DNA from 2 places in the Brevibacillus sp. SIMBA_040 genome. Region 2 is predicted to be linked to the other one. Evidence: riboswitches for the same ligand, from Rfam matches in the RefSeq annotation. Region 2 holds a riboswitch; the other holds the start of a gene.
What was found. Region 2 has a riboswitch for thiamine pyrophosphate ahead of thiS (sulfur carrier protein ThiS). Riboswitches for the same ligand answer to the same signal wherever they lie in the genome.

Region 1 (9,214 bases), on a different contig from region 2:
GGCGCAGAACAAATGGCTCGCCAATTTCCAGCCACGCATCTTCACTGTCCAGCTCTCCGGTCACAACATTCACGGGCAAACGCAGAAAGACCATATTTCGGTCATCTAGTACACGGTCAAAAAAACCATGCTCATAATCCCAGTTAGCCAGAGTGAAGTTTGGTAATGCTTCTCGAAGATAACCGAATGTCCCTTTTGTACCCTGCAAGCTGCTTTTGATCGTTTTCATCGTCTATCCCTGCCTTTGTCTTTGAAACCGTTCTTCTATTAATGTGTGACAAAACAACTGGTTGTACTCCCCCAAAAAGAAAAAGACAACAAGCCTCTACGCCCAAGCTTGGCAAAAGACTTGTTGCTCATTTTCTTATTAAAGCAAGGCGATGGTAAGCAGCGTAAACAATGCAAGCGGGATGATTTTGCGACCGCCACAGCGACGTCGACGTCTTTTCGGAACAATAACAGGTGGTAATGGTTGCGGCGATATACCCATTGGTGGGCAAGGTGGCGGCGGTGGTGGAAACGGTGGTGGGAATGGTGGTGGAAACGCCGATACCGGCGGAAACGGCGGGAATGGATTGAAGCCCATATATGGACTTACTTGTGGATGAAAAGGATTCATTCCACTATATGGGCTCACCTGGCTGTAAGGATTTTCTCCATAAGGGCTGATCGGAACGCAGGGATTGCTGCTACTGCTATATGGGCTTACTTGTGGCGATGGTCTTTTACCACTGCTATACGGACTTACTTGTGGTGATGGCCTTTTGCCTCTACTGTACGGACTTACTTGTGGAAATGGGTTGTTGCTGCTGCTATACGGGCTTACTTGTGGAAATGGGTTGTTACTGCTGCTATACGGGCTTACTTGCGGAAATGGGTTGTTGCTGCTGCCATACGGGCCTACGTTTCCACCAGGATAAGGACTTATATCACCGTACGGATCGTAGCCTCCATAAGGGTAAGGATAATAAACATCATACGGTGAAACATAGGGATTTCCCCAGTCCGCATAGGTTTGATGACTTGCGACTTGCTCCACCTGATAGTAATCGTCCTCATCATCTACTTCTTCTTCCGCATCTGGATCCTCTACTTCGACATATACATTTTGATCGTCATAATCGACAATGACACCTTCAATGACCTGCCCATCAATGGCTTCGATGCGCACTTTTTGCTCCACGTAATCCTTGCAAATGTTGTGCACATTTTCACGCATATCCTTTAGCAGACTGACGGTCTGAATGTCAGCCTGGTATAGGTTTTTTTCATCAGACTGCATGGAAACTCCTCCCCTTCTGGTGTTTCTTTATTACCATATACAGGTGCCTATGGGGAGGTGTACCGTATTATAGGCTGGACTAGCCCAATTTCCACGAAGATGCTCACTCAAAACCAGGATAAGCATGAAACAGGCGCTATTCACCAATAAAACGCGATGGCAAAAATGGCTCCAGATGCTCTGTACTGCCCTGCTCCAGGTAATCTGCCATCCACTTTGCTGTGATTGGTGATAACAAAATACCGTTGCGGAAATGTCCTCCTGCAATAGAGAGCCCACTCCAGTCTGGGATCGGACCGAGTAGCGGCTTACCGTCTGCCGTCGCTGGGCGAAGTCCTCCCCATGCCTCCAGGAACGCAGCTGTGTGCAATGCTGGAACGTACGGCATGACACCATTTAAAATGCTAGCCAAGCCAGCCATTGTTACTTCGCGCTGAAAGCCACTTTCATCCTCTGTGGCGCCAATTACGATTTTTCCATCCTTTTTAGGCGTGATGTAGCCTGACGTCCCAAAAATGACTGTCCGAAGCGGTATACCCACGGAGGAGACAGCCGCAATCTGTCCGCGCACAGGCCGTACAGGCACAGAAACGTTCAGCATCTCCAGCATAATTCCTGCCCATGCACCGGAAGTGATCACGGTTTGCCCCGCGCGAAGCGGTCCCATGGAGCTTTCTACTCCGATGACCCTACCTGCTTTGACGGCAATTCCACTCACTACACATCCTGAGAGCAGCTTCACGCCTTGCAGTCGGCATGCTGTCACCAACGCCCTGAGCAGCAAGCGATTGTTGATGTGCCCTTCTCTTGGCGAATAGATGGCAGCCTGAGCACTGTCGGTCAGCATCGGCTCGACCTCGGTCAGCTCTTTTCCCGTGAGCCAGTGAACAGCGTATCCTTTTTCCTTTTGCCAACGATATTTGGCCAGCAGCTGCTCTTGTTCGTCATCATCCAGTGCGACCGTTAGCAGTCCCTCCAGACTTAACTGAACATCTCCTGCGGTGAATTCCTCCAGTGTTTGCGCCCATTGCGGGTACTGTCGCAGAGAAGCTACCCCCATATCGAGCATCGGTCCCGGAGCCGTAAATTCTTTCAAAGGGGCCAACATCCCTGCCGCTGCAGAAGACGCCTGCCCGCCCCACTCCCCTTGTTCAACTAGCGTAATCGACATGCCTCGGCGCGACAGCTCATACGCCAAACTAAGTCCAATGATACCTCCACCCACTACCAGACAATCACTCATGCTTCTCTCTCCTCACTGTGTTCGTCCGGGTCATACCAAAGGCAAAAAGCCCACCATCTCCTATGCAGGAAAAGGTGGGCTCATACGCATATAACCAATCAAGGCGCAGTTTTGCCGGCAACCATATCCCTGCGCCGGCATGATCCGGATCAGGTGCAATGGGTCGATGGTCTGTCGCTTCCATCCTCTCAGCCCTGCATGAAGGACTCCCCGAGTTGCTACTTCGTCTATGTTGTTTACATTTCCTTTTTCATTGACCAGTATAGTCCTGTTGGCAACCATCTGACAAGTCTAACAAAGGCAATGGCTTAGTCCTCATCTTTTACATCATAGCTTTCGGGAATCGTTTCGTGTCTGGCTGCTTCCTCGTACTCTCGTAGCTTGCGCATTTCCTCTAGATGATGCTTGAACTGATCCTTGTTGATCAAGTATTCATTGCCATCGTGAACCGCGCGAATCCGCCCTTGGCTAATTCTTTCCAAAATAAAGGTTTCCGGGAGCTCCAGATAGGCTGCTGTCTCCGCAACGGTCAAATACGTCTTATTCTCTTGCAATCTAGCCTCCAGTTCTGCTTTCTGCTCTTCGTAGCCAGGTTTGCCCAGAAGTGCAAACATATTGGCTTTATACGCCTCTACTCCTGGCTGATCAAACGGGTTTACGCCTAACAAATAGCCGCTTATCCCGCACGCCTTTTCAAAAAAGTAGATCAGGCCCCCCACATGATAAGCCGTGGCTTCCGGAATCTCTATGAGCAGATTAGGGACTCCGCCAGCTACGTGGGCAAGCACTGTTCCTTCGAAAGCTTTTTTATTGACAAACCCCATGCGCTTGCCTGTCAGGAAATTCAGACCGTCTACATCGTCCGGGTCCTCCTGTACAGTCATATCGATGGCAGGTTTAGATACCGAAACCGTCGTTTCAAACAAATGCCTCATACCGTCCTGTATGTATTGTCCCAAAGAATGCAAATCCGTCGAAAACTCGGCAGAGGCTGGAAAAATACCTTTTCCGTCCTTGCCCTCCGACTCACCGAATAGCTGCTTCCACCATTCAGCAAAAAAGCGAAATTGCGGTTCATAGCTGACCAACAGCTCTACCATCTTGCCTTTTCGATACAGCGCATTGCGTATCGCCGCATATTGGTAGCACGGATTTTCATGCAGATCCATGACCATGTACTGCTCTCTGGCATCTGCTGCTCCCTGCATCAGGGCATCCATATTCGCGCCACTCACCGCGATCGGTAAAAGCCCCACAGCGGTCAGGACTGAATAGCGTCCGCCGATATCATCGGGAATGACGAACGTTTCATAGCCCTCTTCGTCAGCTAGCTTTTTCAAGGCTCCACGTGCCTTGTCAGTCGTGATGTAGATTCGTTTTTTAGCTTTCTCTCGCCCGTACTTTTTCTCTAACCAGTTGCGAAAAAGCCGGAATGCAATCGCAGGCTCTGTCGTTGTCCCTGATTTCGAGATGACGTTGATCGACGCGTCTTTTCCTTCCAGCACGTCCATCAGATGCGAAATGTAGACGGGACTGATATTGTTGCCCACAAAATAAATCTCCGGGGAGCGCCGCTTGGACTTCGGCAGCAAATTGTAGAAGCTATGTCCCAGGATGTCTAGAACAGCCTTTGCCCCTAAATAAGAGCCTCCTATTCCAATGACCAGAAGCACATCGGAGTCAGAGGAAATACGTGCCGCTGCCTGTCGGATTCGTTCGTACTCAGCACGGTCGTACTGCTCGGGCCAATCTACCCACCCGAGATAATCTCTGCCTGGTCCCGTTCTTTTGTGCAGCATTTCATGCGCCTGACCAATCGCCGGAGCAAGCTGCTCCCATTCATGAGGTTTGACAAAAGCACGAGCGTTGGAGTAATCAAAACGAATCGCTTGGTTCATAGCTCCCCTCCAAAGGAACGTCATCTATTCCTTATCTTATCACGGGATTTGCCCGTAAAGTACTTTACGTCAAAACCTATCAAAAAGCGATGAAATCATAAATATTTCGCCACAGCTGTAACCCTTTTCCAATCATTTCGTATAACCTTTCGAGCAACGAAATGTTTTGGCATTACGCTTTATTTCATCACTTTAAGAAAAACAAGGGGAAATCAATCATGAAAAAACGCTGGTGGATCATTGGTTCCGTAGTTGTCCTCCTGGGCGTCGGTTATGTCGGATTAGGCATGACAGGATCACAACAAGCCATGGGTATGCCCGTAAACATCGGAACTACAACGAAGTCGACTCTGGAAAGCAAGATTCTCACTTCCGGGGTCGTTATTGTTGAGGACAAGCAAAAGCAGTACGCGAATGTAACCGGAACCTTGCGAGAGTTTGTCGTAAAGGAAGGAGACAAAGTCAAAAAGGGACAGGTCATTGCGAAAATTGATACATCTGACGTCGATAGCAAAATTCTCGATATCGAGGCTCAAATGGAGCTGGCGAGAGCCAATCTGGCAAAAGCTCAGGTAGGTAATGAGCCGGAGGAAGTTGCGCAGGAGAATGAGCGCGTTTTGCAAGCGCAGCGCGAGTACGATAACGCTAAAAAAGAATACGACCGGATGCATCAGCTTTTTACATCGGGTGCCTCTACACAGCAGGAGCTGGATAAAGCCAAATCTCAGGTAGACTCTACTCTTTCTACCCTGAATGTAGCCAAGCAGCAGCTCTCCCTCAAGAAAAAGGGGCCTCGCAAAGAAGAAATCGCTTCTCAGCAAGCCCAAATCAACAAGCTGCAAGTGGAACGAGGTCAGTTGGAAAAGGATCGCGTCCAAAGCGTTCTCGTTGCTCCAGCAGATGGAACCATCATCGGTGTTGCAGCCGACAACGGACAATACGTGAACAAGGGAACAGAGATTTTAACACTCGCAAATCTCGATAACCTGTTGATTCAGGCAGATATTAATGAATCAGATGTAAACAAAATGAAGGCGGGACAACCTGCAGTTATCGAAGGCACGACACTAGGAAAACAAAAGCTGAATGCAAAAGTCACGCGGATTGCACCAACGGCAACCACCACACAAAGCAGCTCGGGCCAAGGTGAAAAAACCCGTGTCAAAGTGACGTTAACGCCTGAAGGTGATTTGTCTGCCCTCAAGCCTGGCTTCCATGTCGACATCAATATTTCCGTCGAAAAAATTGATAATGCACTGCAAGTACCGATTGAAGCCGTGCAACAGGATGCTGACGGCAGCACGTTTGTCTGGGTCGCAGCCGACGGCGTAGCGAAAAAGCAAAAAATCGAGACGGGGACAGAAAACGAGCTGTTCTCTCATGTGAAATCCGGTTTGAATGGTGATGAACAAATTATTTTGAGCCCTGTTGATTCCTTGTCTGATGGAGCACCAATCATGCCGATGCCGGGCGGAGCAGGAATGGGTATGTAGCTCACTTAAGCAGGAAAGGAGGTCAGCCGACAATGCTTCACGTAGAAGGCTTGACGAAATCATATAAAACGGGCGACTCTACACTTCCTATCTTAAAAGGCGTCTCTCTCCTGGTGGAACAGGGCGAATTCGTAGCCATCATGGGACCATCAGGGTCAGGGAAATCGACATTTATGAACATGTTAGGTTGTCTGGATCGCCCGGATACGGGAATATATATGCTGGATGGAATCGAAGTGAGCAGTCTGAAGGACCAGCAGCTTGCCCATGTTCGCAATCAAAAAATCGGCTTTGTCTTTCAATCCTTTAATCTTTTGGCTCGTTCTACCTCTCTGCACAATGTAGAGCTGCCGATGATGTACGCCAATGTTAGCCGATCAGAACGCAGGAAGCGTGCAACCGAAGCACTCAAACGGGTAGGACTTGGTGAGCGAATGCACCACAAGCCGACACAGCTCTCCGGCGGACAAAAGCAGCGGGTAGCTATCGCCCGTGCACTGGTGAACCGCCCTGCCATTTTGCTGGCTGACGAACCAACAGGAAATCTCGACAGCCGCTCTGGTATCGAAATCATGGCGATGTTTCAGGAGCTGCATGCACAGGGTGTCACGATCATTCTGGTAACACATGAGCTGGACATCGCCCAGCACGCAGAACGAATCGTTACTTTTAAAGACGGTGTGATTATTCGGGATGAGCGGGTCACTGAGCGACTCTTTGCCACTCCGTCGGACGAGGTGATCGTCACATGAATTTTTTGGAGAGCTTCACTACCGCAGTAGAAGGTATTTGGGCAAACAAAATGCGCTCCAGTCTGACGATGCTCGGGATTATTATCGGGATTACCTCTGTCATTACGGTGACGACTCTTGGTGAGGGTGGACAAAATGCCATCAATCAGGAGATGGAGAAGTTTGGGCAAAACACCTTCAACGTCTATATTAACTGGGAAACCAAAGAAACGATGTCTAACGATGATTTGACGGTAGAGGATGCGGAGGTACTCAGCAAGATTAGTCCCGCAATCGAATACATCGTTCCTTACAACTCCGCGACCATCGAAATGAAAGGTCCAAAGAAGGAAGAACGGGTTAACCTCTCAGCTACTACATCTGATTACTTTGCCATGCAAAAGACAATGAAGGTAGCAAAAGGACGTCTTTTCAACAATACAGACGACAAGGAGCAGCGTGCTGTAGTCGTGCTCGAGGAAGCACTCGGGGAAAAACTATTTGGACAAATGAATCCGATCGGACAGCGCGTACGCTGGGGAAACAACTCGCTCGTTGTTATCGGGACATACACTGAGGAGAAATTCAAGTTTGATATGGGTGCGCAAACCTTTGGCGCCTTTGTTCCGATTCGCTTCCATCAAACCTTGCAGGAAGAGCCATCCGTCCAAATGTTTATGGGAAAAGCGATCGATAAAGCATCTGTAACTCCTGCCATGCAACAGGTGCAGCAATATTTGAGCCGCAAGCATCAAAAGAAAGATCATTACATGGCTCGCAGCATGCAGGAATCAGTCGACCAGTTCAATCAACTGACTGGCACACTGACTCTGATCTTTAGCGTCATTGCTGGTATCTCGCTAGTGGTTGGTGGCGTCGGGGTTATGAACATCATGCTCGTATCTGTCACCGAGCGTACGCGAGAGATCGGTATTCGCAAAGCGCTGGGTGCCAGACGCCGCGATATATTGGTCCAGTTCCTGATTGAGTCGGTAATTGTCTGCCTGATCGGTGGTCTGATCGGCGTCTTGTTCGGACTTGGCATCGCTGCTCTGATCTCCCACTTTGCCAATTTGCCGCCGACCCTATCCTGGAACAGCGTATTCATCGCTTTTGGTTTTTCCAGTGCAATCGGTATCTTCTTCGGCCTGTACCCGGCGAACAAAGCTGCCAAGCTGGACCCGATCGAAGCCCTGCGTTACGAATAAAATGAGGTAATAAAAAACATGCACCTGGCGTTGCTTGCGCTTTCGGTGCATGTTTTACGTTGGAAAGGTATCCGTCATGAGTTTCAAAAGAAAAAAAAGCGCAATTCCGACGCTCGCCACGGCCCACCAAATCGTTTTGTTGTCCGCCTTGTCTGCCTTGTAAATCCTGCTCAGCTTCCAGGTGCCTATAGCTACGCAGAGGAGACTGATCAGGAGCAGGATTGTCCCCATGATCTCCCTCCTTTCCCTTCCCTAGCTATATGGGATGGGACGGAAAAAAATCACTTTTTTGGCTCCTTTTTAACCAAACGATTGAGAACCTGGCGGCCTCGTTCCTTGATGGCCTCATCCTTTACATCCAATTGGCGCTTTTTCATCATGCCATTTTTCGAAGTGTCGGGGCGAGCCTTCTGCTGCTCATCACGCATTAGCTAAACTTGCCTCCACCCTTTTTCTCATAATCAGCCAAGAGCTCGCCAAAGCTTTTGTTTCGCTCGCGCTCTTCCTGCTCACGACGCTTTTGTTCCGCTGCTTCCTGTGCTTTTCGTTCGCTGTCTGCCTTCATTTCCTTTTCCAACAGCTTGAGCTTTCCGAGTGCATCAGCATTCAGCATATCCTTCAGACTGTTTAGTCCGTTTTTTGTTTCTTCCGCTTGCATTGCTGGACGCTGCGGCTTGCGCTGCTTCTTCGCCATTTTAACTTCCATCCTTTCTCTATCTCATTTCTGTCCTCATTCTCTGGCTCAAACCTGGTCATACTATGTCCATCTGGCATGAGGAGGAGGACAAGACATGGTGCGCAACAAAGCAAAAGACTTCGGGAAAACCGCAGAAATCAGAGGACCAAAATCCCAATCGGAAGCCGTTCGCTCTGACGGTTCCATTAATAGTGAACCACAAGAGCGGTTAAAAGAAAACCGTTAGCAAGCAAAAACCGCCGGGCTATTCACGCTCGGCGGTTCTTCTTGTTAAGCGGTGGGCGATCCAGCACTTTCCGTCTTACCCATTCCTGCCTCAGCAGTGTCAGCTTTTCGTCCAACTGGAATACAGCTCCTTTTTTCATCAGGCGTTTTGCCAGATCACGCTCCATCTCCACTCGCGGCAGTACTTTGAAAACACCCGCTGCGTCTAGAATGGCGCGGGAGACAGAGACGTGCCGAGTCGAAAATAGTGTCCACGGCCACCGATACCCAGATAAGCTCGCACCATATTTATGCCAGATGGTAAGGCGCTTTTCCGTTTCCGGACAGGGCAAGCTGATCGGGAATGCCTGACCATTCACAATCTGGCTCTCTTCAAGTAATCGGATCGTTTGCGCCTGCGAATGCGGACGCTTGATATACGGGTAATTCTCCAGCCA
Region 2 (9,214 bases):
TTGATCTCTCAGATGAATGTATCGTGGTAAACGGGGATGAAAAGCTTTTGACGCGGGCTGTCTCCAATCTGGTTCAAAACAGTATCACGCACAATCCGAAAGGCTGTCGAATTGTCTTGCGCACAGAGCTATCAGCAGATCGCCTGTCTGGTCGAATCATCGTTACAGACAACGGCAAGGGGTATCCGTCAGACGATCTCTCAGATTTGCTAGAGCTGCCCTACTCTACAAAAAGAAAAAGCCCGGTCCAAAACGGACACGGACTTGGTTTGCCAATGGTCGCAAGGATTGCCAAAGCCCATCGAGGGCAGCTTTTGCTGACAAGTACGATCGGAAACGGTATGGCATCTGAAATTGTTCTTACCGTGCAAGGTCGCGCATGACCTGCTCGGCTTTTACATCTGTTGTAATCAGTTTTTCGTTTTTCATCCAATCAATAAGCGTTTGCCATGACTCAGCCGTTTGATAGCCAAATGGCTTATCACCAGCATCCATCATCGGAATCAGGATATCCAGGCTTTTTGTCTCGATGTCTTTTTCAAGTGGGAATTCTCCTGCCTGTTTTGCCAGGAGCAGGTCGAGTGCCTTTTCCTTATTGTTTTTCACGTAGTCTTGACCTTTGGCAATTGCGCGCAGGAGCGCTTCGATCGCCTGCTGTTTTTTGCCGAAGGTGTCGTCGCTAGTAGTAAGCACCAGCTCATAGTAGTCAGGCACACCAAACTCAAATGGCTTAAAGGCATGAACAGCTACCCCATTTTTTTCGAGAATCAATTGCTCGTGGTTGATGTATCCTCCCACTACAGCATCTACCTTCTTGGCAGTCAGTGCAGGCACGATGTCAAAACCGATATCGGTAAACGAGAGACCCGAATCGTCTCCCCCTGCCTGTTTCACTACTGTTCGAACGATCGACTCATCCAGTGGAATGGACGGGTAACCGATATTTTTACCGGCAAGCTGCTGCGGGGTGTCGATACCACTGTCCTTGCGTGTCATGATGACGTTGAGCGGATGGCGTACAAGTGCCCCGACAGAAAGCACAGGAATTCCTTCTGAGCGAGCCTGGACGACCTGTGGTTGATAGCTGATTGCCAAATCAACCTTCCCTGCTGCAGCCATTTTGAGTGGATCATTGCTGTCAGATGGCATTTGCAGATTTACCTTGAGGTTTTCTTCCTTGAAAAAGCCTTGGTCTTCCGCTGCATACAGGAAGGAGTGAACTGCGTTTGGATACCAATCAAGTGCAATCGTCAGCTCTGTCGGTTCTCCTCCTTTTGCTTCCGGCGCCGATGTGCCAGGGCTGGTTCCCGCTTGGTTTCCGCAAGCTGCCAGACCTGTAGCGAGCGTCAGTGCCATTATTGTTTTCGTCCACGTATTTACACGTTTCATTGGTGTTCCTCCTAGTTTTTCACGTTGCTGCTTTTTTTCACTTTTACTTGCGGGCTAAAATGCCGCTCGACTCTTCCTACCAGCCAAAAGAGCAGCATCCCGAGCATAGATAACAGCAGGACTGAGGCAAACAAAGCTGGTGCCTGAAAATTACCAGAGGCGCGCCGGCCGAAATAGCCGAGTCCTTCACTCGCCCCAAGCCACTCCCCGATGGTTGCTCCCGCGACGCTGTACGTAGCAGCTACCTTTAATCCGCTAAAAAAGTGCGGCAGGCTCGATGGCAGCTGTAGCTTGGTAAAAATTTGCCCGCGTGTGGCCCCCATCGTTTTTAGTAGATTCAATGTATCTTTATCTGTGGAGCGCAGCCCATCATACGTATTGACTACGATCGGGAAAAAAGTAAACAAGATTGTGACCGCGATTTTTCCCGATAAATCATAGCCGAACCACAAAATAAAAACGGGTGATAATGCTATAATTGGGATTGTTTGGGAAATAACGATATAGGGGTAGACCAATCGCTCGACGATGCGACTCGCGTTCATCGCAAAGGCAAGCGATATCCCAAACACGATGGAAATTGACAACCCGATCAAAACCTCTTTTAGAGTCGCCCATAAATGCAAACCCAGAAGTGATTCACGCAGCTCCCATAAAGAAATCGCCACAGCACTCGGTGGGGGCAAAATAAACGGTGGAATCGCAAGCAACCGACAAGCGAGCTCCCACGCGATTAGGAACAGGGCGATGGAAAAACCAAACCAGACGCCTCTTTGCCAATGTCCCATTACGCTTCCCTCCCCAAGGAGGGCTGGCTCCGATGGCTGCGGAGCAAATCCCATATTTCCTCACGCAAAGCGAGGAACCCAGACTGATTGCGACTGACCAACGAACGTGGGCGATTAATCGAGACCCGAAGCTCAATTGGTTTCGTAATCGGTTTACCCGTAAGTACAACGACCCGATCCGCCAGTAAAATCGCTTCATCGATATCATGCGTAATCATCAGCATCGTGCTTCCCGTTTCCTGCCACTTGGCCATCAGCCATTCTTGCATGTCCATCCGGGTAATCCCGTCGAGAGAGCTGAAGGGTTCATCCAGAAGCATCATGCTTGAGCTTGACAGCAGGGCACGTAAAAAGGACACTCGTTGGCGCATCCCACCAGAAAGCTGTGCGGGATAAGCGTCCGCCCATTCTTTCAGACCGTATTGGGGAAGCTCATTTCTCACTCTCTCATGTGCTTCTTTTTTGGAGATGCCTTGGATTTCCAGTGGCAATGCAGCGTTTTCAACAATTGTACGCCACGGCATCAGTAAATCGCGCTGGGGCATATAGCCTACTTGCCCCAGCCGATTTGCCATCGCTTCTCCTCCTAGCAGTATCTCTCCCTGTTGTGGCTGCAAGACCCCTGCTATCAGTTGAAACAATGTGCTTTTGCCAATCCCGCTTGGTCCGATCAGACTTACAAATTCGCCTTTGGCTACGGTTAGGTCAAAGTTGTCGAGGATCGGTTGATCACCATAGGCAAATCGGACACCAGCGAAGGCTAGTTGATCTCGCACGGCCACATTTCCTTTCTGTACGCCATATCCCAGAACATATACTCCATTTTTGTGGTATACAGGAAATGTTCTTCGAGTCGAGCCAGTTCTTGCTCGTTCTTGCCGTCCGCCAACTCGTTCATAATATCGATCAGCCAAATTGCAAGCTGTCCAAACTCATCAGAGCTGTACATCCGCACCCATTCACCGTACAATTCATGCTCCAGAGCACCTTCTACTTTGGCCAAATGCTTGCCGATCTCCCAGTAGCTCCACGTGCAAGGCAGCAAGGAACTAACAAGCTCCGCCAATGATCCTTGATGAGCAACGCGCAGCATGTAGCTGGTATAAGCCAGCATCACAAAGGACGGCTTTGTTGCTTCCAGTTCCTCTCGAGAGATGCCAAAGCGTTCTGCATACTCTCGATGCAGCTCCATCTCCCCATTCAGCGTCGCTTCCTGCAAGCCTGCGAATCTGGCACTTGTAGTCAAGTCATAGGCTTTCGTGCTTGCCAGTGCAAACATTTTGGCGTAGTCGATCAAGTAGACGTAATCTTGCTTCATATAAAACTTGAACGAATCTACTGGCAAGCTGCCATCACCGAGCCCGGTAACAAACGGATGTTTATGCGTCTGTTCCCAAATCGGAGCCACACTGTTCCACAGTCGTTCTGTAAATTTTGTCATGATACATTCACTCCTTCGCATTTTTTGCCGTATTGCACCATTCGGCGATGAATCTGGCCATGATTTGGGCAAATTGGACAAGCTGTTCCGGATTGATAGATTCATCGACGGAATGAGCATGCTCTAGCTCTCCCGGCCCAAACAGAACGGCAGGAATTCCCGCATGAGCAAACCACCCCACATCGGTCACGCTCGGAGACATGTCAACCACCGGAGCTTGCTGTAGCTGGTTTTCGTAGGCAGATTGCAGCATGGCAAGTGCAGGATGATTTTGATCCAATTCTAGGGATGGAAAAATCTCTCCGCGCTCTTCGATCATAGAGCGGCCGCCCCAGCGAAAAGTTGGCGGATGATCCCGTAGCCACACATCGGCTGCTGCAGCTCTCAGCACATGGTCTTCCACCTCGCGAATAATCTGTTCGTACGATTCATTCGGGTAAAAATGGACCGTAATCCACAGTGCGCAGCGATCTGCAATAAAAGCAGCATGGCGCCCACCCTCGATCACAGCAGGATTAATTGTATTGCTACCCGCCGGGAAGCCTGGATACGATTTCAACACTGCCCAGTCTCGTTCGAGCTCTTGCAGGGCACTCATGATTTTCATCATTTTTTCAATTGCTGAGGCTCCTCGAACAGCGCCCCCAGCGTGAATGGTTTTAGATCGCATTCCGTCATGCAGAGTCGATGGACTTTCGATCGTGATCCAGCCAGTGATGACGCCCCCCTGACCTTGCATGTGCAGGTCACTCGAATCGACAACCACTGCGTAATCTGCCGTATAGCCACGTTCGATCGCTACCAGTGTTCCAGCTTCTCCTGCTTCCTCTCCGATAACGGATTGGAACATCAGATCGCCTTTGAATTCGATTCCATGCTCGCGAAGCATTTTAATCGCAAACAGTGAAGCAGCCAAACCGCCTTTCATATCTGCCACACCACGGCCATAAAGACGCCCATCCTCCCCTTTAGACAAAGAAAAGGGTGGGTATGTCCAACCGCTGTCGTCTCCCACTTCAGCGACGTCCATATGACCATTGATAATGAGGCTATTGGCTTCGCTTGGTGCCGTTCCCCGGAGACGACCCACAACATTGTCGTCCCCAGGATACACTTCCCACCGATCGATCTCGAAGCCTATTGCTTGCAGTTCATTTGCCAGGAAGGACTGTGCGCCATCACTGTTTCGTGCAGGCGGACTAACCGTCGGATGAGCGACCAGCTCCTGCAACAACGCGAACATCTCTTCTCTGCGGTTAGCAATCGCTGCTATTGCCTCCTGTAGACGGTCCACGTTACTCAATCATCCCTTCCGTTGGGCTGCTCGCAGACGCGTAACGTTTTTTGGCGATTCGACCTGCCAAGAAGCCTTTGCGTCCGGCTTCTACACCGAGCTTCATTGCTTCAGCCATGAGTACGGGATTGTCTGCGAGAGCGACGGCTGTGTTGAGTAGCACGCCATCAGCGCCAAGTTCCATTGCTTTTGCACAATCCGCGGGGGCACCAATTCCTGCGTCAACGATGATCGGTACTGTCGCTTCTTCAATGATAAAGCGCAGATTGTTTTCATTTACGATTCCTTGACCGGAACCAATCGGAGAAGCACCTGGCATGACTGCATGCACGCCAACCTCTTGCAGACGTCTTGCCAGAATCGGATCGTCATTGGTGTACGTCAAAACGATAAAGCCCTCTTCAACAAGGATTTTCGAAGCTTCCAGCGTGCCGATCGGATCAGGCAGCAGCGTTTTGGGATCGCCGATAACTTCGACCTTGATCATGTCACACAGACCGGATGCTTTTGCCAGGCGAGCGATACGGACTGCTTCCTCAGCAGTATAAGCACCTGCCGTATTTGGCAAGAGCGTAAATTTTTTCAGATCGAGCTGTTCCAAAAAGTTAGGCTCTTGCGGATTTTCCAAATTAAGTCTGCGAATGGCAAACGTCAAAATTTCTGCCTCTGATACTTCCACCGCTTTTCCTTGTGTATCCAGATCCGCAAACTTACCTGTACCCAAAAGCAAGCGCGAACGGAATTCGTAAGGTCCAATTTTCAATGCATCCATGATGATCATCCTCCTCCTACAAAATGAACAATTTCTATGCGATCCCCATCAGCAATGGGTGTCGTCTCATACTGGGAACGATCTATGATGTCGCCATTTTGCTCCACCACTACAATCTTCTCTTGCAGCTGGTAAGATGCCAGCAATTCACGCAACGTGCCGATTTCTGCTGCCAACTCTACTTTTTTTCCATTCAGTTGAACAACCATTGTATTCCTCCTTCTCATGCGCCCCAAGGATTGTACTCTGCAACATAAACGTCCCGCTTATAAATTCTTACACGTAGAAAAAAAGCTCCCCCCACCTGCTGGTTTACACCCAGTCAGACAGAAGAAGCCGAATAACGGTACACCCTAAAGCGAATGGCGAATAAAAAAACCATCCGCCTTGGGATGGTTGAGTTTCGATCCTCTCGAAGAAGTTCTCGTTTAAGTGTGGATGCACTCAAAAAGACATCTTCTAGTGATAACGATTCGCTATACCTCTTCCTCCGCTGGCATGACCCAGGTCAGGTTCAACGGTCAGTAACACATTCGTTACAATCTCAGCCAACAATGCTCGGCCCCCGTTTGGTAGTTAACCTATTCAGTTGTCTTGCTCGATTTCTACAGTACCACTCTATTTTCTGTTTGTAAAGGTTTCCTTGTGCAATGCTTCCAATTCAACCAGACAACGCTCTGCCCAGATGGACATTTTTCTGAGCTTGTCCATCTCGCGCTCCATTGCCACGCGAACAGACTCCTTATAATCAGGAATCGCCCCATTATAACGAATCGGCCCTACAGATGAAGTCATAAATTTTTCTTGATAAGACAAGGCTGGGCGCTGATGAAACAAAGGAACGTCAACCTCAAACGATGTGTGCAGGTCGCCCTGTGTCGGAAATTTGGTTACTGCCAGTACCTTTACCAACAGCTTGCTATCATGGTTTTCTAGCACTTCCGTAATATATTCTCCCGTTTTTTGTGTGACACGTACGATATCTCCCGGGTTCCACATCATCATGATCTCCTCCTCAACGATACGAATGATTTATACTCCAGCTTATGCTTCCAATGCTGTTTCCAATAGCTTGCGTGCGTGAGCAAGTACATCTTCGGCAGCCATCACAGGTTGTCCACCGCCTTGAGCCATAGCAGGGTTCCCGCCACCTTTTCCAGAAATGAGCGGCAGCGTTTCTTTTATCAGTTGATTGACTGCTACCGTAGAAGCTTGTCCGCGAGCAAATACGAGCTGTAATTTTTCCCCTGTCGCAGCCAGGAGACAAACCGTATCTGGTGCCTCAGCCGTCATCATTTGGGCAAATTGCTGGAGCTCTTGTATCGTTTTATCAGTAAAGGCAAGCTGGATTAAGCGTACGCTTCCTATTGTTGTAGCATGTGCGAGTTGCTTTTGCACCTCGACACCTAGCAGCAGCTTTTCTTTTTCCATAAGCGTTTGTTTCAGGAGATCCCGCTCTGCAATGACTCTCTGCGTCTGCTCGATCAGCTCTGCTTCACTCGTTAGCAAATCACGCGCCAGCTCACGAACGGTCGCTAGCTTGCGGGTGTAATCACGCAATGCTCGCCAGCCGCAAATAAACTCCAGACGGATATTGCCGCGATGGCGTTCCCAGCCCAAGATTTTAATCATCCCGACTTCGCTTGTCCGCACAGGATGGGTTCCACCACATGGATTGTAGTCAAAATCGGGAATCATGACCACGCGAATATTTTCGGTCACGGTTGGCTGTTTTTTCAATGGAAGTGTAGCCAGCTCAGCCTCTTCTACAAAACGAGCAATGATCGGGTGATTTTCGAGGACGACCTGGTTTGCTCGCTGCTCTACCTTTGTCCACACATCCTCCGTTAATTCATCCAGACGCACATCGATTGTGACGCGTTCTTTGCCCAAATGAAAAGCGAGCGTCTCCGCTTGTACTACCTCTAGAAAAGCGGCGGAGAGAATATGCTGACCTGCATGCTGCTGCATATGGTCAAAGCGGCGCTCCCAATCAATCTGCCCAGTTACCTCAGTAATCTCTTCTGGCAATGAAGATGCCAGCCTATGACGCACTTCGCCACCAATTTCTTCGACATCCACCACTTGAATATCGCCGAGCAGCCCTAAATCACACGGCTGTCCGCCACCTGTTGGATAAAAGGCGGTCTTGCTAAGCACTACATACGCAGTACCATCTTCCTCTGTTCCTCTTTTAGTGATTTGCGCTGAAAATGTTTGAATGTAGGCATCTTGGTAATACAATCTATCTTTCATCATGACTCCTTGCCGTATGGAACCATTCCACACTTGTCTTTTATTCCAGCATTTTCTCTGGCTAGTCGTTGCTAGTATAATAGAGTTAGGAGGTGTTTTCTTTGACCAAAAAACTGTTTACGCTAGAAGAAGCCAATGACCTGCTGCCGTATATACGCGAAGAGCTCTCCTTTTTACAGGAAGCGAAACGCTCTTTCTATAATCTCTATCAGCAGCGTGAGCAGATAAAAAGGCAACAGCCCCTAGATGAACAAGAGCTGTTTACGCTGGAATGCCGTCTAGAATTTTTGGAGCTGGAAGCCCAAATGCATATCACGCAGCTGATTTCAAAAGGAGTCCAGGTCAAGGATATCGACATCGGGTTGTTTGACTTTCCAGCGATGTTGGGCGGCAAGGAAATCCTGCTGTGCTGGCGCGCCGGCGAGGACGCGATTACGCATTATCACGGTCTTCACGAAGGCTTCGCAGGTCGCAAGCGAATCGACTAAGCCAGATTGCGGCGTGTCAATCACGTCTAGCTTAGCCTAGCAGCTGGTCCATCTCTTCTTCACGCTTTAAACGCTCCTCTGGACTCGCCAAATCGTACTTTTTCAACAGGTGGAACCATTTGTTTAGGTTATCCTGCGACAATTCTGTTTGAAATAATGCTTGCAGCTGCTCCACCCGTGAGCTAGGTAAAAAAGGAGATTGTTCTGCCAGCTTTTTATGTACATCCTCTACACTATGATCTAGCTTGCACTCACCCATGATCCGTCCCCCTTATTCATGATAGGCTTTACGCCATCATACCATGATTCTCCTGGCGAAAAAAAGGCGTACAAGCCCGTGGATTGTACGCCTTGCACCTATGCTCTTTTCCGTACCCGAAAGTTGGATTCGATGAGAAGCCAGTTTTGCGGAAATGGCAAACCCAATTTCCAGTAGCTGACTCCTCGAAGTCCTAGCTGTTTAACCAAATTGAACTTCGCCTGAATGGAACGGGCATCTTCAAACCAGACTTGATGCTTTTTGTCCTGATCGTCCGTATATTCAAAAAACGGCGCCTGCGCACGGTAATCATAGTGGATCGGCACATTTTGCTTGGCAGCCAAAGCGATTGCCGCTTGTGGACTCAGTGCTTTTGCTGTCGTTCCCGGCTGATAAGGCAGCGTCCAATCGTATCCGTACAGATTTTGACCCATCAAGATTTTTTCTGCAGGCATTTCTGTCAGAGCATACTGCAATACTCTGCGAACCGGCCCGATCGGTGAGACAGCCATCGGCGGACCACCACT

Region 1: linked by a shared signal. The riboswitch ahead of thiO (glycine oxidase ThiO) and the one ahead of thiS (sulfur carrier protein ThiS) in region 2 are both predicted to bind thiamine pyrophosphate.

What each region holds. Positions count from the first base shown of each region.
Region 1 is NZ_JAWRXI010000011.1:280-9,493, forward strand. Features, by position in the region: gene SB752_RS19185 (YugN family protein) at 1-229, opposite strand, end outside; gene SB752_RS19190 (hypothetical protein) at 368-1,282, opposite strand; gene thiO (glycine oxidase ThiO) at 1,419-2,525, opposite strand; TPP riboswitch at 2,632-2,748, opposite strand; gene SB752_RS19200 (excisionase family DNA-binding protein) at 2,834-3,079, opposite strand; partial or broken gene SB752_RS19205 (glucose-6-phosphate isomerase) at 3,074-4,423, opposite strand; gene SB752_RS19210 (efflux RND transporter periplasmic adaptor subunit) at 4,642-5,916, shown strand; gene SB752_RS19215 (ABC transporter ATP-binding protein) at 5,949-6,668, shown strand; gene SB752_RS19220 (ABC transporter permease) at 6,665-7,855, shown strand; gene SB752_RS19225 (hypothetical protein) at 7,910-8,086, opposite strand; gene SB752_RS19230 (hypothetical protein) at 8,137-8,283, opposite strand; gene SB752_RS19235 (DUF3886 domain-containing protein) at 8,283-8,549, opposite strand; gene sspK (small acid-soluble spore protein K) at 8,647-8,778, shown strand; gene SB752_RS19245 (glycosyltransferase family A protein) at 8,801-9,214, opposite strand, start outside.
Region 2 is NZ_JAWRXI010000014.1:95,600-104,813, forward strand. Features, by position in the region: gene SB752_RS22315 (sensor histidine kinase) at 1-383, shown strand, start outside; gene SB752_RS22320 (ABC transporter substrate-binding protein) at 361-1,389, opposite strand; gene SB752_RS22325 (ABC transporter permease) at 1,401-2,177, opposite strand; gene SB752_RS22330 (ABC transporter ATP-binding protein) at 2,177-2,953, opposite strand; gene tenA (thiaminase II) at 2,938-3,618, opposite strand; gene SB752_RS22340 (acetylornithine deacetylase) at 3,626-4,921, opposite strand; gene SB752_RS22345 (thiazole synthase) at 4,914-5,684, opposite strand; gene thiS (sulfur carrier protein ThiS) at 5,690-5,893, opposite strand; TPP riboswitch at 6,153-6,263, opposite strand; gene kapB (sporulation phosphorelay system protein KapB) at 6,303-6,686, opposite strand; gene SB752_RS22360 (alanyl-tRNA editing protein) at 6,729-7,943, opposite strand; gene SB752_RS22365 (DUF2203 domain-containing protein) at 8,033-8,428, shown strand; gene SB752_RS22370 (hypothetical protein) at 8,460-8,687, opposite strand; gene SB752_RS22375 (glycoside hydrolase family 18 protein) at 8,786-9,214, opposite strand, start outside.